3 regions of the Saliniramus fredricksonii genome follow, and region 1 is predicted to be linked to each of the others. Evidence: predicted binding sites of a transcription regulator. Region 1 holds the regulator's gene; each other region holds the start of a gene.
The links. Region 1 encodes HrcA, which represses chaperone genes, less so after heat shock. Its sites were predicted from a motif close to GTTAGCACTCNCNNNNNGNGAGTGCTAAC; they were not measured.

Region 1 (5,079 bases):
TGAGGGTTTTGCCGATATGGGCGCCTATCTGTGCCATGTCGCGCCGATGTTCTCGACGCTCAACCTCGCCAAGAACGTGGTCAGCGTCTATCGCACGAAGCTCGTCGAGATCGATGTCGCGGCGGTGCTCACCAATACCTCGCCGATGGGCCCCTATCGCGGGGCCGGGCGCCCGGATGCGAATTACGTCATGGAGCGGCTGATCGATACTGCGGCAGCAGAGATGGGCATCGACCGCGTCGCCCTGCGCCGGCGCAATCACATCAAACCCGCGCAGATGCCTTACGCGACGCCGGTCGAGACGCTCTATGACAGCGGCGAGTTCACCGCGCTCCTCGACAAGGCGCTGGACGCCGCCGACTGGAAGGGCTTTCGCAAGCGCCGCCGCGCGAGCGAGAAGCGTGGCATGCTGCGCGGGATCGGCATCGGCCAGTATCTCGAGGTCACCGCCCCGCCGGTCAACGAGATGGGCGGCATCCGCTTCGAGAAGGACGGGACGGTGACGATCATCACCGGCACGCTCGATTACGGCCAGGGCCACGCCTCCGCCTTCGCCCAGGTGCTCACCAGCCGGCTCGGCGTGCCCTTCGACAAGATCAACCTGCTCCAGGGCGACAGTGACGAACTGATCGCCGGCGGCGGCACCGGCGGGTCGAAATCGATCATGGCGAGCGGCGCCGCCATCCTTGAGGCAAGCGACAAGGTGATCGAGAAGGGCCGCGCCATCGCCGCCCATGTGCTCGAAGCGGCGGCTGCCGATATCGAATTCTCCGAGGGCGGCTTCGCCATTGTTGGCACTGACCGCACGATCGGCATCATGGAGCTTGCCGCGAAGCTGCGCGAGGGCATGGCGCTCCCCGAGGACGTGCCCGACAGCCTTGATGTCAGCCATGTGCACGAGAGCGCGCCCTCGGCCTATCCCAATGGCTGCCACGTGGCCGAGATCGAGATCGATCCCGAGACCGGCATGGTGCGCATCGACCGCTATGTCGCGGTCAATGATTTCGGCATCATCGTCAATCCGATGCTGGTGACGGGCCAGTTGCATGGCGGCATCGTGCAGGGATTCGGCCAGGCGGTGATGGAGCGCGTCGTCTATGACGAGAGCGGCCAGTTCGTCACCGGCTCCTTCATGGATTACGCCCTGCCGCGCGCCGAGGATGTGCCGTTCTTCGATTTCGACAGCCATTCCGTGCCCGCCACCACCAATCTGCTCGGGGCCAAGGGTTGCGGCGAGGCGGGCTGCGCGGGTTCGCTGCCGGCAATCATGAACGCCATCGTCGATGCCGTTCGTCCGCTCGGGATCGACCATGTGAACATGCCGGCGACGCCGCAGGTGCTGTGGAAGCTGATCCGCGATGCCCGCGATGCCCGCGCGGCCCAGGCGGCCTGATCGCGCATCGTGCAAAGGTTCCGGAAGTGTTGGCGGGTTCGGCGGTGCGGTGTAAGCTGTTTGGGCATTTCGCTTTTTCGCTTGCAGGGTATCGGCACGGATCATGGCCAATGAAAACGACGCTTCCCGCGCCAGCGCCGCGCGGGCCCAGACGCTGAGCGATCTCAATGAGCGTTCGCGCGAGATATTCCGGCAGATCGTCGAGAATTATCTCGCCTCGGGCGAACCGCTCGGCTCGCGCAATATCTCGCGCCTGCTCTCGGTCTCGCTCTCGCCGGCGAGCGTGCGCAACGTCATGGCGGATCTCGAACATGCCGGGCTGATCTATGCCCCGCATACCAGCGCCGGGCGCCTGCCCACGGAGAGCGGCCTGCGCTTTTTCGTCGATGCCATGCTGGAGATCGGCGATCTCGACCGGACGGAGCGCGAGCGCATCGAGGTGGAGATGCGGGCCGCCGCCATGGAGCAGAATTTCGAGGGCGCGCTCGCCCAGGCCTCCGCCATGCTCTCGGGCCTGTCGCGCGGGGCCGGGGTGGTGGCGACGACGAAGCAGGATGCACCGCTCAAGCATATCGAATTCGTACGCCTCGACCCTGCGCGCGCCCTCGTCGTCCTCGTCTCGGAGGACGGCTCGGTGGAAAACCGCCTGCTCGATCTGCCACCCGGCCTGCCGGCCTCGGCGCTGGTGGAGGCGGGCAACTTCCTCAATGCCCGCATTCGCGGCAAGACGCTGGGCGATATCAAGCATGAAGCCCAGGCCATGCGCGAGACCATGGAGCAGGAGCTCGATGCGCTCACCGCCCGGCTGATCGAAGCCGGCGTCGCCATGCCGGCCCAGAGCGGCGAGGCGCGCCACCTGATCGTGCGCGGCCAGGCCAATCTCCTGGAAGACCTGAAAGCGATCGAGGATCTCGAACGCATCCGCCTCCTCTTTGATGATCTCGAAACCCAGACCGATGTCGTCGAACTGCTCACCCGCACCGAACACGGTGAGGGGGTGCGCATCTTCATCGGCTCCGAGAACAAGCTGTTCTCGCTCTCCGGCTCCTCGCTGATCGCAGCCCCCTTCCACGATCCGCAGCAGAAACTCGTCGGCGTCCTCGGCGTCATCGGACCGACGCGCCTGAACTACGCCCGGATTGTCCCCATGGTCGACTACACCGCCCGCGTCCTCTCGCGCATCATCAAGGAAGGGCGGTAAGCGTTCGGGTTGGCGATGATGGCCGCGCGGCGAAGCACTCACCCGGCATGCGGCGTGATCTCGCGCAACTCGCCGGTGCGGGTCTGATCGCGGATCAGGTCGAAGCGGGCGAGCGCCTCTGCGACATCGACCAGTTCCAGCCGGTCGAAACGAATATCGCTCCATTGCGCCCGCGCGATCCGCACTGAGAGAATATGGACATCGCGCGTGCCGCCCGTCGCTGGATCGGGGCGTTGCGTATAACCGCCGAGGGTCACTTCCTGCAGGGTTGGCAGGCTCGCGAAAGCCTCGCCGGCGATGCGGAACAGGCTGGCATGGGCGAGATAGGAGAAATCCCGGCGCTTTTGCGTGGCATTGCGCTTCTTCTCACGCACTGAAAGACCCCGCGCGGCCACCTCCCATTCGGTGTCGGGAATTGCATCGCCTTCGGGAAGGTCAATATCAAGGGCGAGCGTCGCGAGATCGTCGCCGAAATCGAAGCAGACCTCCGTCGGGCGCGCCCAGGCGATGGCGGAGAGGCGACTCGATATCTGGGCAGCCATCGCTTCAGCCTCGCCCTCATGCAAGGCGTTGTTGAGCGCTTCCAGCTCGGCCAGCATCGCGGCATAGGCCTCCGATTCGGTCTGCCAGGCGGCCACCGCCTCCGCGTGACGCGCCTGCGCCTTGGCGTTCTCGGCCTCGATCCGCGCGCGTTGGAGGAACAGCCGCTCCCAGAAACCGACCTCCCGCATGACCGGCTCTTGCGGGCGCATCGGCGGCGGCTCGGCGGGATGGTAGGGCTCGAAGAGCGGCGCCGGCGTGTCGAGATGGATGCCGAGGCATGCGTGCAGTTCTTCGTTGCGCGTCGCCGCCCAGGCTTCGAGATGCTCGCGCAGTGCATCCGCGTGGGTGCTGCGCACCTTGCGCACCAGGGTCGGCGGAAGCGGTGAGCCGTCCGCGAAGTGAAGACTGAGCTTGCCCTCGCTGTCGAGCCGCAGCACGACGTCTTCGAGGTCGACGGGATCAGTGGCACTGCCCGCGCTCGCGCGCCCACCGCCCCCGCCACCCCCGCGCTTGGCAGCACCGGCCGAAGACAGTTTCTGCCGAAAGGCAATCCCCGTTCCCGGAATGCCGACATGGCTGTGGGCGCCGCGCCGACCGATCGAGACCGAGGCCCCGCGCGTGCCGACGCTGAGGCCGAGGCCACTCTTCGACACGTTCAGCCGCACGCCCGGCATCAGCTTGACCCTGCGCTGGAACCTAAACGCCATTCCCGTCCTCCTTGCTGTCCTGTTCGCGCCGGCGCTGAAGCGCGTCGCTGAATGCCGAGGCGAGGATCCCCGCCGGCATGGCGATCAGGCCGACGCCGGTAATCGCCGTCAGCGTGGCGAAGACCCGGCCCATTGGCGTGATCGGCACCACATCGCCGTAGCCCACCGTCGTCAACGTCGCCACCGCCCACCACATCGCCCTCGGAATCGAGCCGAAGGCATCGGGCTGCAACCCGCCCTCCAGCAGGTACAAGGCCGAAGCCGAGACGATCAGCAGCGCAACGGCGATCGCGAGGCTGACGCCGAGCTCGTAACGCCGCGCACCAACCGCCTCCCCGATGGTGCGAAAGGCCTCGGCGAAACGCCCCAGCTTCGCCACCCGCAACAGGCGCGCGAGGCGCAAAAGCCGCAGGATCGCGCCCTCGAAACCCACGAGCGAAACCGCCATCGTGATGATCACGAAGAGATCGAGCAGCGCCATCGGGCGGCGCGCATAGGCCATACGCGAGGGGAAGCGGGGATTCTCGACGCAGACCCACAGGCGCGCGACATACTCCACCGCGAAGACCGTCAGAATCAGCAGTTCGAGCCTGTAAAGCAGGGTGAAATAGGCATCATGCAGCGCCGGCTCGGTCTCAAGCACGACGAGAAGCAGCGAGATCAGGATGAGCCAGATGATGGCCCGGTTGAGCGGGGAGAGCCCGGGCCGAGGCCGCAGATCAGGATCGAGGGCGCCTGCCAGCGCCCGGCGCAATCGGCTCGTCTTCACCTGCCAGCCTCACACCGCGTGAATCAACCAGAAATAGTTTTGATGAAAAGTGACGTACGTGCAAATCGTGGTTTTAGAATCTCTTGTTAACAATCATGCGAACGAGGTTGCTGCCGGGCTCCGCCTTCCCCCCCCCTCCGTCGGGGAAAGGGGTTGGCGGTTAGGGGCGTATCAGGATAAATCACGAGGTCGATAAAGCACGCGGACGGCATCGACGCCGGAGAATTATCATCACCGCCCCTCACCCCGGCCCCTCTGCACGGAGGGAGGGGGAGATCGCCCTGCATCAAGCGCCAGCCGCCCCCCAGAAGAATCGGGTGAACGCATCTACGCCTTGACGAGGCTTGCGAGGAAATCGTCGTCCCAGGCTGCCGTCATTCGCCGGAGGCGCTGGGAGTCCTTTCCGGGGGCTCTGCGGATGAGATTGCTGGCCATGTGCTTGATCGTGGTGAAGTTTGCGGGTGCG
Region 2 (5,079 bases), 1.6 Mb from region 1:
GCTCGCTTCCCAGGTATAGCCCTCCGCCGCCGTCCTGCAGGCGTCGCGGGAGATCGAGAGGGCGGCGAGGGCAGCCAGGCGCAGATCCCAGTCGAGCACACCGCAACCGGTATCGCCGACGATGTCGCTCGGGCCTGTGACCGGATAGGCCGCGATCGGCAGGCCCGAGGCTAAGGCCTCCAGCATGACGATGCCGAACGTGTCGGTGAGGCTGGGGAAGACGAAGACATCGGCGCTCGCATAGACCTGCGCGAGCGCCTCACCGCTCAGCGCCCCGAGGAAGACCGTATCGGGAAAGCGCGCTTCGAGATCGCGCCGCGCCGGCCCGTCGCCGACGACGACCTTGGTGCCGGGAAGATCGAGCGCGAGGAAGGCGGCGATGTTTTTCTCCACCGCAAGCCGGGACACGGTGAGGAAGACCGGTCCGGTGCCGAGCGTCAGCCGGGTGTCACGGGGACGGAAGAGATGGGTGTCGACCCCGCGTGACCACGGCATGATGCGCTGAAAACCGCGCCCGGCGAGTTCGCGTGCGAGCGAGGATGTCGAGACCATCATGCCGAGCCCGGATCCGTGGAAGCGGCGAATCAGCCGGTAGGTCCATTCCTCCGGGATGGGCGCGCGCGCGGCCACGTATTCGGGAAAGCGGGTATGGTAGCTGGTGGTGAAGGGGATGTTGCGAGCGCGGCAATGCCGGCGCGCCGCGAAGCCGATCGGGCCCTCGGTCGCGATATGCACATGGGTGGGCGCCATGCGCTCCATGATCTTCCCGACCATGCGCGGAAGCGTCAGCGACAGCCTGATCTCGGGATAGGTCGGCATCGGGAACGAGGCAAAATCCTGCGGCGTGATGAAACAGGTCTCGGCCCCGTTCTCAGCGGCATGGAGCGCCATCTTTTCGAGGGAACGCACGACCCCGTTGATCTGGGGATGCCAGGCATCCGTGGCGATGAGCAAGCGCATGTGATTTTTCTCCGCCATGTCGAGCGAATACTTCACCATGCCGAACTTCCATCGCAAGATTCATGAAGGTCGGACTGTATTCACTCAATGAGTGCGGTAATACGGTCGTTAAATCACAGTTTGATGACGGAATGGCTGGTCTCGCGACATGAAAAGGCCTCTCCCCCTTGCGGGAGAGAGGCCCTGCTGCATGTATGGGACGCGCCCGTCGCGCCCATATCGTCAAGGGCGATCAGAAATCCATGCCACCGCCCGGCATGGCGGGGGCCGATTCCTTCTTGGGCAGCTCGGCAATCATCGCCTCTGTGGTCACGAGCAGGCCGGAGACGGAGGCCGCATCCTGAAGCGCGGTGCGCACCACCTTGGCCGGATCGATCACGCCGAAGGCGAACATGTCACCGTATTCGCCGGTCTGGGCGTTGTAGCCGTAGGCATAATCGGCGCTCTCCAGCACCTTGCCGACCACGACGGAGCCGTCGGCGCCGGCATTCTGGACGATCTGGCGCGCCGGGGCCTGGATCGCGCGGCGCACGATCTCGATCCCGGTCTTCTGGTCGTCATTGGTCGGCGAGAGCCCGTCGAGCGCCTCGATGGCACGCAGGAGGGCCGTGCCGCCGCCGGGCAGGATGCCTTCTTCGACTGCCGCCTTGGTGGCGTGCATGGCATCGTCGACGCGATCCTTGCGCTCCTTTACCTCGACTTCCGTTGCGCCGCCGACGCGGATCACCGCGACGCCGCCCGCGAGCTTGGCCAGGCGCTCCTGGAGCTTCTCACGGTCGTAATCGGAGGTCGTTTCCTCGATCTGCGCCTTGATCTGGGCGACGCGGGCCTCGATGTCGTCCTTCGAACCGGCGCCATCGACGATGGTCGTATTTTCCTTCTCGATGACGATCTTCTTCGCCCGGCCCAGCATGTCGAGGGTCACGTTCTCGAGCTTGATGCCGAGATCCTCCGAGACCGCCGTGCCGCCGGTGAGGATGGCGATATCCTGCAGCATGGCCTTGCGGCGATCACCGAAGCCCGGCGCCTTGACGGCGGCGATCTTCAGGCCGCCACGCAGCTTGTTGACCACGAGCGTGGCCAGCGCCTCGCCTTCCACATCCTCGGCGACGATCAGGAGCGGCTTGCCCGATTGCACCACGGATTCGAGCACGGGCAGGAGCTCCTGCAGATTGCCGAGCTTCTTCTCGTGGATCAGCACATAGGCGTCTTCCAGCTCGACGCGCATCTTTTCCGAATTGGTGACGAAATAGGGCGAGAGATAGCCGCGATCGAACTGCATGCCCTCGACCACGTCGAGCTCGGTCTCGAAGCTCTTGGCCTCCTCGACGGTGATCACGCCCTCATTGCCGACCTTCTCCATGGCCTCGGCGAGATAACGGCCGATCTCGGCATCGCCATTGGCCGAGATGGTGCCGACCTGGGCGATCTCGTCATTGCTGGTGATCTTGCGGGCGCTCTTCTTCAGATCGGCCACCACCGCCTCGACGGCCATGTCGATGCCGCGCTTGAGATCCATCGGGTTCATGCCGGCGGCGACCGACTTGGCGCCTTCGCGAACGATCGCCTGGGCGAGCACGGTCGCGGTGGTGGTGCCGTCACCGGCCAGATCGTTGGTCTTGGAGGCAACCTCGCGCACCATCTGGGCGCCCATATTCTCGAACTTGTCGGAAAGCTCGATTTCCTTGGCGACCGTCACACCGTCCTTGGTGATGCGCGGTGCGCCGAAGGACTTCTCGATCACGACGTTGCGCCCCTTGGGGCCGAGCGTGACCTTCACCGCATCGGCGAGAATATCGACGCCGCGCAGCATCCTGGTGCGGGCATCGGTGGAGAATTTCACTTCCTTGGCAGACATGTTCGTCACTCCGAAAACGATATCTTCGATATCGGACAGGCCCCGTCAGGCGGCCTTCTGCTGGGCTTCGCCTTCCTCGAGCACGCCGAGAATGTCGGATTCCTTCATGATCAGAAGGTCTTCACCGTCGATACGCACTTCCGTGCCCGACCATTTGCCGAACAGCACGCGGTCGCCGGCCTTCACGTCGAGGGCGACGAGCTCACTCTTCTCGTTACGGGCGCCGGGGCCGACGGCGACGATTTCGCCCTGCTGCGGCTTCTCCTTCGCGGTATCGGGAATGATGATACCGCCAGCGGTCTTCTGATCGGCTTCGATGCGGCGCACCAGAACGCGGTCATGCAAAGGACGGAACGTCATCTTTCACATCTCCTGAATGATCTTGCGAGATCGGTTGATCCTCACAGGCGACGGCGCCCGTCGCGTCACGCAACGCCGCTCGCCCGGCGATCAGATGGGCGGGGACATGGCGCCGTTCAAGAGCGGGGACGAAAAATTTGGCACTCTTTTCATCGGAGTGCCAAGCGAGGCCGTATGAAGGCCGGCCACCGAGCGCGGAAAATTGGCAGCACTCACCGCAGAATGCTGCTAACATATTGATTTAAATGATTTTTCTCTTGCAGCTCGCTAACGCATTCGCCATCCTGTGACAAGGGATGAATCAATCCCGCCACGTTTTTTCTTCTGATGGTTTCGCGCATTGCGCAGGAAGGAGGTCCCATGTCGGAAAATGCGTTGCGTCCCGATGGTGCCGTCAGCCCCGCTTTCATCAAGCAGATGCAGGGCTATGGCCTGATCACCGCCGATATTCTCTACCGTTTGCCCGACCATCCCGGTCTGTTGCAGAATTTCATCTGGCAGGAATACGATACCGCCCCGGAATTCCCGGTGCTCAAGCGCTTCCTCGATTTCTGGACGCGCGAGATCGACGGACTGCTCCACAGCGTCACGATCGCCCATTGCGGGCTGATCAAGCCGGCGGAATTCAAGGCCGTCGACGGGGTCTTGCAGCTTCATTGAGCATCATGCCGTCAGGTGGATACCGGCTGACGGATACAATGATGCACCGAGACATTGAGCGAGCCGGGCCTCCACGACCCGGCACCCTCTCAGGGCGTGACCACGATCTTGCCCAGCGCCTGGCGCGCCGCGATATAGGCGAGTGCCTGAGGGGTCTCGTCGAGGGGGAAGACCTTGTCGACATGGGCCGAGATTACCCCGTCCGCCGCCCATTGCAGCAGGCGTTCCATATGCGCCGCCTGGCCCTTCGGATCGCGCTTGCAATAAGCGCCCCAGAACACGCCGCGTATGTCGCAGCCCTTGAGCAGAAGGAGGTTGAGCGGGATACGCGGAATCTCGCCGGCGGCGAAGCCGATCACGAGATAGCGCCCGCCCCAGCCCATGGAGCGCACGGCAGGCTCGGCGAGATCGCCGCCGACGGGGTCATAGAGCACATCGACGCCCTTGCCGTCGGTGAGGTCGCGCAGCCGCTCGCGCAGATTCTCCTGCGTATAATCGATCACCGCGTCGGCGCCGCATTGGCGCGCGAAGGCGAGTTTTTCAGGCGAGGAGGCGCAGGCGATCACCCGCGCGCCGAGCGCCTTGCCGACCTCCACCGCCGCGATTCCGGTCCCGCCGGCGGCGCCGAGCACCACCAGCGTCTCGCCCTCGCGGATCTGCGCCCGATCGACGAGCGCATGGATCGTGGTGCCGTAGGTCACCTGCAAACCCGCCGCCTTTTCGTCGGAGAGTGCATCGGGCACCCGCGCCAGCCGCTCGGCGGAGGCGATCACGGCCTCGCGGGCGCCGTTATGGCCGCAATAGCCGCTCACCCGCTCCCCGATCTGCCAGCCCTGGACACCGGGACCGAGCGCCGCGATCACGCCGCAGAATTCCGCGCCGGGCGAGAAGGGCAATTCCGGCTTGACCTGATACTTGCCCTCGATGATCAGCGTGTCGAAAAAATTCAGCGCCGCCGCGCGCAGATCGACGCGCACCTCACCGGGACCGGGTTCAGGCACCGGAATATCGGCGATTTCCAGATTTTCCGGCGGCCCCAATGTCCGCGCCAATACGGCCTTCATGCGCACGCTCCTTATGATGGCTCGGGGCAGGGATGAAACGGCGCCCGGAGCCCAAAGCACAACAGGCAAATCCGCAAAACCATGCGCGTCTGGCGGGAATCGCGCCCGCACGAATCATCTGGATGCCGGTCGCACAGGCGCGCCCGCGCCGGCGAGCTCCGGATGCGCGTAGGCTTG
Region 3 (5,079 bases), 150 kb from region 1:
GATCGGCTTGCCGGTGCGCACCAGTTTCGCCTTCATCCCACGCGTCAGCTTGCCTGAGCAGACGCGCATGAAGGCGATGCGGTCACGATGGTTGGGGTCCATATTGGCCTGGATCTTGAAGATGAAGCCCGTCATCTTGCGCTCATCCGCCTCGACCATGCGCCCCTCGGCCTCCTGGGCACGCGGCGGCGGCGCGATGGCACCCAGCGAATCGATCAGATCGCGCACACCGAAATTGCGCAACGCGCTGCCGAAGAAGACCGGGCTCAGATGGCCCTCGCGGAAGGCGGCGAGATCGAAGGGGCGCAAACCCTCGCGCGCCAGCGCCACCTCCTCGCGCCATTCATCGACATCGTATTGCGAGAGCAATTCGTCGAACAGCTTGTCTTCCGGCCCCGATACGGGCGTGGCCTCCACCTCCCCATCAAGACGGCGGATGGTGTTTTGCGCGAGGTTGTAGGTGCCGGCGAAATCCTTGCCGCGCCCGATCGGCCAGGTCACCGGCGCGGTGTCGAGGGCGAGGGTCTTCTCGATCTCGTCGAGCAGATCGAACGGATCGCGCGTCTCGCGGTCCATCTTGTTGATGAAGGTGACGATCGGGATGTCGCGCAGGCGGCAGACCTCGAACAGCTTGCGCGTGCGGTCCTCGATGCCCTTTGCGGCGTCGATCACCATGATGGCGGAATCGACTGCGGTCAGCGTGCGGTAGGTGTCTTCCGAGAAATCCTCGTGGCCCGGCGTGTCGAGCAGGTTGAAGACGCGCCCGTCATATTCGAAGGTCATGACCGAGGTCATGACCGAGATGCCGCGCTGGCGCTCGATGTTCATCCAGTCCGAGCGCGTATTGACCCGGTTGCGTTTCGCCTTGACCTCGCCGGCGAGCTGGATTGCGCCGCCGAAGAGCAGGAGCTTCTCGGTCAGCGTGGTCTTGCCCGCATCAGGGTGCGAGATGATGGCGAAGGTGCGACGGATCGAAACGGGATCGTCGGGACGGGTCTGATCGGTCATGGATATGTGCCAGTTGGACGGCGTTGAGGCCGGGCGCCGACCACGGGACATGCGCCGGAAGCCGGGCCGGTTTTGCGCATCCGTTTGAACCATCGCGCCGCGAATTGCAATGGCGCCGATGCGGCGCTCGGCATCACCGGGTGAGGCCTCGGCAGATCGCCGTCAGTCCTGCGCCCCGATCGCCGGTTCGTCCGTCATGCCGGCGAGCACCTCGGCGACATGGCGCACCTCGACCGTCTTGCCGTCACGCGAGAGCTTGCCCGCCATGTTCATCAGGCAACCCAGATCGCCAGCGAGCAGGACCGGAGCGCCGGATTCGGTGATATTCTTCGTCTTCGCCTCGACGATGGCGTTGGAAATCTCGCCGTATTTGACCGCGAAGGTTCCGCCGAAACCGCAGCAGACGTCGGATTCCGCCATCTCGACCAGTTCGAGCCCCTCGACCCCCGCGAGCAGCTTGCGCGGCTGGCCCTGAACGCCGAGCTCGCGCAAGCCGGCGCAGGAATCGTGATAGGTCACGCGCCGGCGGAAGCGCGCACCGGTGCGGGTATGAAACATGACATCGACGAGAAAACTCGTCAGCTCGTAGGTCTTGGCGGCAAGCGCATTGGCGCGCGGCAGCCAGTTCGGATCATCGTGGAAGAGTTCGGGATAATGCGTGCGGATCATGCCGGCGCAGGATCCCGACGGTGCAACGACGTAATCGAAGCCCGCGAACGCATCGATCACCTGCTCTGCCAGATCGCGGGTGGTGCCGCGATCACCGGAATTATAGGCCGGCTGGCCGCAGCAGGTCTGCGCCGGCACATGCACCGTGCAGCCCGCCTCCTCCAGCAGCCGCGCTGCGGCGAATCCCACCGACGGGCGCATCAGATCGACGAGGCAGGTGACGAACAGACCGACACGCGGCGGCCTGGCCGGAGAGGCCTGGGCTTGTCCGGCTGCGGATTCATGGGTGCGGGGCGTTTCGCTCATGTTTGCGCCTTGTTGTCAGGAACGACCGGTTTCCCGTCATTCTGGGCTGCATCCGACGCGGGTCAACCGCCCGCGCGCACAAGACCCATATGCGCCTCGGCAAACCGGAGGCCCCGTAATCATCTGACGCGCGCGAATGTCTTGACAGAATGCCGCGCCGCGCTTATCTCCGGCTCAGCGCTGGCACTCACTGATAGAGAGTGCTAGCAGCGTGTTCAATCGGGGTCTCGCGTAACGCATAGCGGGCCCCAACGCCAGAGAAAACGAGGACGCACACATGAAATTCCGTCCCCTGCACGATCGTGTCGTGGTTCGCCGCATCGAAGCGGAAGAGAAGACCAAGGGTGGCATCATCATTCCCGACGCCGCCAAGGAGAAGCCGCAGGAAGGCGAAATCGTCGCCGTCGGCCCCGGTGCGCGTGACGAGACCGGCAAGGTTGCCGCCCTCGACGTCAAGGCGGGTGACCGCGTTCTGTTCGGCAAGTGGTCCGGCACCGAAGTCCGTATCGACGGCGAAGACCTGCTGATCATGAAGGAATCCGACATCATGGGCGTCGTCGCGTAAGCACGGCCCGCTGTCGAACCCGGTGGCGAGACGCATCGCACGGCGCCGCCGCAACGTTGAAACAGATGGGATCCCGGCCCGATCCGGGCGTCCGGTGATCCCGAAATTCCAAGAGGAAGTGTCAAAATGGCTGCCAAGGAAGTCAAATTCTCGACGGAAGCGCGCGACAAGATGCTGCGCGGCGTCGAAATTCTCGCTGAAGCCGTACGCGTCACGCTCGGCCCCAAGGGCCGCAACGTCGTGATCGAGAAGTCCTTCGGCGCGCCGCGCATTACCAAGGATGGTGTGACGGTCGCCAAGGAGATCGAACTTTCCGACAAGTTCGAGAACATGGGCGCCCAGATGGTGCGCGAAGTGGCCTCGAAGACCAACGACGCCGCCGGTGACGGCACCACCACCGCCACGGTGCTGGCTCACGCCATCGTCAAGGAAGGCGCCAAGTCGGTCGCCGCCGGCATGAATCCGATGGACCTGAAGCGCGGCATCGACACGGCCGTCAAGGCCGCCATCGAGGACATCCGCAACCGCGCCCGTCCGGTGAATTCCTCCGGCGAAGTCGCGCAGGTCGGCACCATCTCCGCCAATGGCGACAAGCTGGTCGGCCAGATGATCGCCGATGCCATGCAGAAGGTCGGCAACGAGGGTGTCATCACCGTCGAGGAAGCCAAGACTGCCGAAACGGAAGTCGACATCGTCGAGGGCATGCAGTTCGATCGCGGCTACCTCTCGCCGTATTTCGTGACCAATTCCGAGAAGATGGTCGCCGAGCTCGAGGATCCCTACATCCTCATCCACGAGAAGAAGCTGACCTCGCTGCAGCCGATGCTGCCGATCCTCGAATCCGTCGTCCAGTCCGGCAAGCCGCTGCTGATCGTCGCCGAGGACATCGAGGGCGAGGCGCTCGCCACGCTCGTGGTCAACAAGCTGCGTGGCGGCCTGAAGATCGCCGCTGTCAAGGCGCCGGGCTTTGGTGATCGCCGCAAGGCCATGCTCGAGGACATCGCCATCCTCACCGGCGGTACGGCCGTCTCCGAGGATCTCGGCATCAAGCTCGAGAACGTGACGCTCGACATGCTCGGTCGCGCCAAGAACGTGCGCATCGAGAAGGAAAATACGACCATCGTCGATGGCGCCGGTTCGAAGGACGACATCGAGGCCCGCGTCGCCCAGATCAAGGCGCAGATCGAGGAAACCACCTCCGATTACGACCGTGAGAAGCTCCAGGAGCGTCTGGCCAAGCTCGCGGGCGGCGTCGCGGTGATCCGCGTCGGCGGCTCCTCCGAGATCGAGGTGAAGGAGAAGAAGGATCGCATCGACGATGCCCTCAACGCCACCCGTGCGGCGGTCGAGGAAGGCATCGTTCCCGGTGGCGGCACTGCACTCCTGCGTGCCAAGGGCGCGGTCGACAAGCTCACCGACGACAACCACGACATCATGGCCGGCATCAAGATCGTCTCCAAGGCGCTCGAAGCTCCGCTGCGTCAGATCGTGGCCAATGCGGGCGTCGAAGGCTCGATCGTGATCGGCAAGATCAACGAGAACTCCTCGGCGACCTTCGGCTTCGATGCCCAGACCGAAACCTTCGTCGACATGCTCGAAGCCGGGATCGTCGATCCGGCCAAGGTCGTGCGCACCGCGCTCCAGGATGCGGCTTCCGTCGCAAGCCTGCTCGTGACCACCGAAGCGATGGTCGCCGAGTTGCCGAAGAAGGAATCGGCCCCCGCCATGCCGGGCGGTGGCGGCATGGGCGGCATGGGCGGCATGGATTTCTGATCCGGCTTCCCGGCCCCGCGCCGATAACGCAATACGAGGCCCCGGAGCGATCCGGGGCCTCTTTCGTCGCGCAGGGCATGCGGAGGCTTGTCGGCAAAGGAAAACCCTGCAAAACTCGGTAATCCGAGTTATACACAATCAATGCGAGTATTTTTGAAGTCATTGTGGAAGTCATTGTGGAGGTAGCGGGCGAATGATGGACCGGGCACAGCGCAACGAGAAAATTCTCAAGGCTATCGCCGAGCGCACGAAACAGGCACTGACCTCGAAGCAGGCTGCTCGCCAGATGCTCATCGACGAAGGCATTTATACCAAGAAGGGAAAACTCCGGGCCGAGTTCGGTGGTGGCAAGTCCGGCGGGGTCAAGTCCGGCGGGGTCAAGTCCGGCGGGGTCAAGTCCGTTGGCGGAAAAAACGTCGGTGGCAAGGGAAAGAAGTCGGTTACTGCGTAAACGACCTTGGGACGCCTCGCCACATCCTTCGTTCTCGGCTTCCACGGCTGTGATGCTTCCGTTGCAAGGGCGGCAGTGCTCGACGGGGCCGATATCATCCAGAGCAAGAAGGACTACGACTGGCTCGGACCCGGCGCCTATTTCTGGGAATCGGATCCGCTTCGTGCACTCGAATGGGCGCAGTGGAAGAAGCAGAGAGGCGAATACGAGAATCCGAGCGTCATCGGCGCCGTGATCGATCTGCGAAACTGCCTCGATCTGGTCTCGCGGGAAGACGTCGAATTGGTCAAGGCTGCATACGAGGCCT

Region 2: a site for HrcA is predicted at 3,315-3,343, ahead of groES (co-chaperone GroES). Genes of this name have one in related genera too.
Region 3: a site for HrcA is predicted at 2,163-2,191, ahead of groES (co-chaperone GroES). Genes of this name have one in related genera too.

The regions. Positions count from the first base shown of each region.
Region 1 is NZ_FMBM01000002.1:1,975,234-1,980,312, forward strand. Features, by position in the region: gene GA0071312_RS15530 (xanthine dehydrogenase family protein molybdopterin-binding subunit) at 1-1,393, shown strand, start outside; gene hrcA (heat-inducible transcriptional repressor HrcA) at 1,497-2,594, shown strand; gene GA0071312_RS15540 (DUF4236 domain-containing protein) at 2,633-3,844, opposite strand; gene GA0071312_RS15545 (potassium channel family protein) at 3,834-4,613, opposite strand; gene GA0071312_RS15550 (ISAs1 family transposase) at 4,941-5,079, opposite strand, start outside.
Region 2 is NZ_FMBM01000002.1:366,490-371,568, reverse strand. Features, by position in the region: gene GA0071312_RS08345 (glycosyltransferase family 4 protein) at 1-960, opposite strand, end outside; gene groL (chaperonin GroEL) at 1,193-2,818, opposite strand; gene groES (co-chaperone GroES) at 2,864-3,178, opposite strand; gene GA0071312_RS08330 (usg protein) at 3,539-3,838, shown strand; gene GA0071312_RS08325 (NADPH:quinone oxidoreductase family protein) at 3,928-4,902, opposite strand; gene GA0071312_RS08320 (glutathione S-transferase C-terminal domain-containing protein) at 5,017-5,079, opposite strand, start outside.
Region 3 is NZ_FMBM01000002.1:1,821,692-1,826,770, forward strand. Features, by position in the region: gene GA0071312_RS14845 (peptide chain release factor 3) at 1-1,008, opposite strand, end outside; gene GA0071312_RS14850 ((Fe-S)-binding protein) at 1,171-1,983, opposite strand; gene groES (co-chaperone GroES) at 2,261-2,548, shown strand; gene groL (chaperonin GroEL) at 2,675-4,321, shown strand; gene GA0071312_RS14865 (hypothetical protein) at 4,515-4,772, shown strand; gene GA0071312_RS14870 (hypothetical protein) at 4,779-5,079, shown strand, end outside.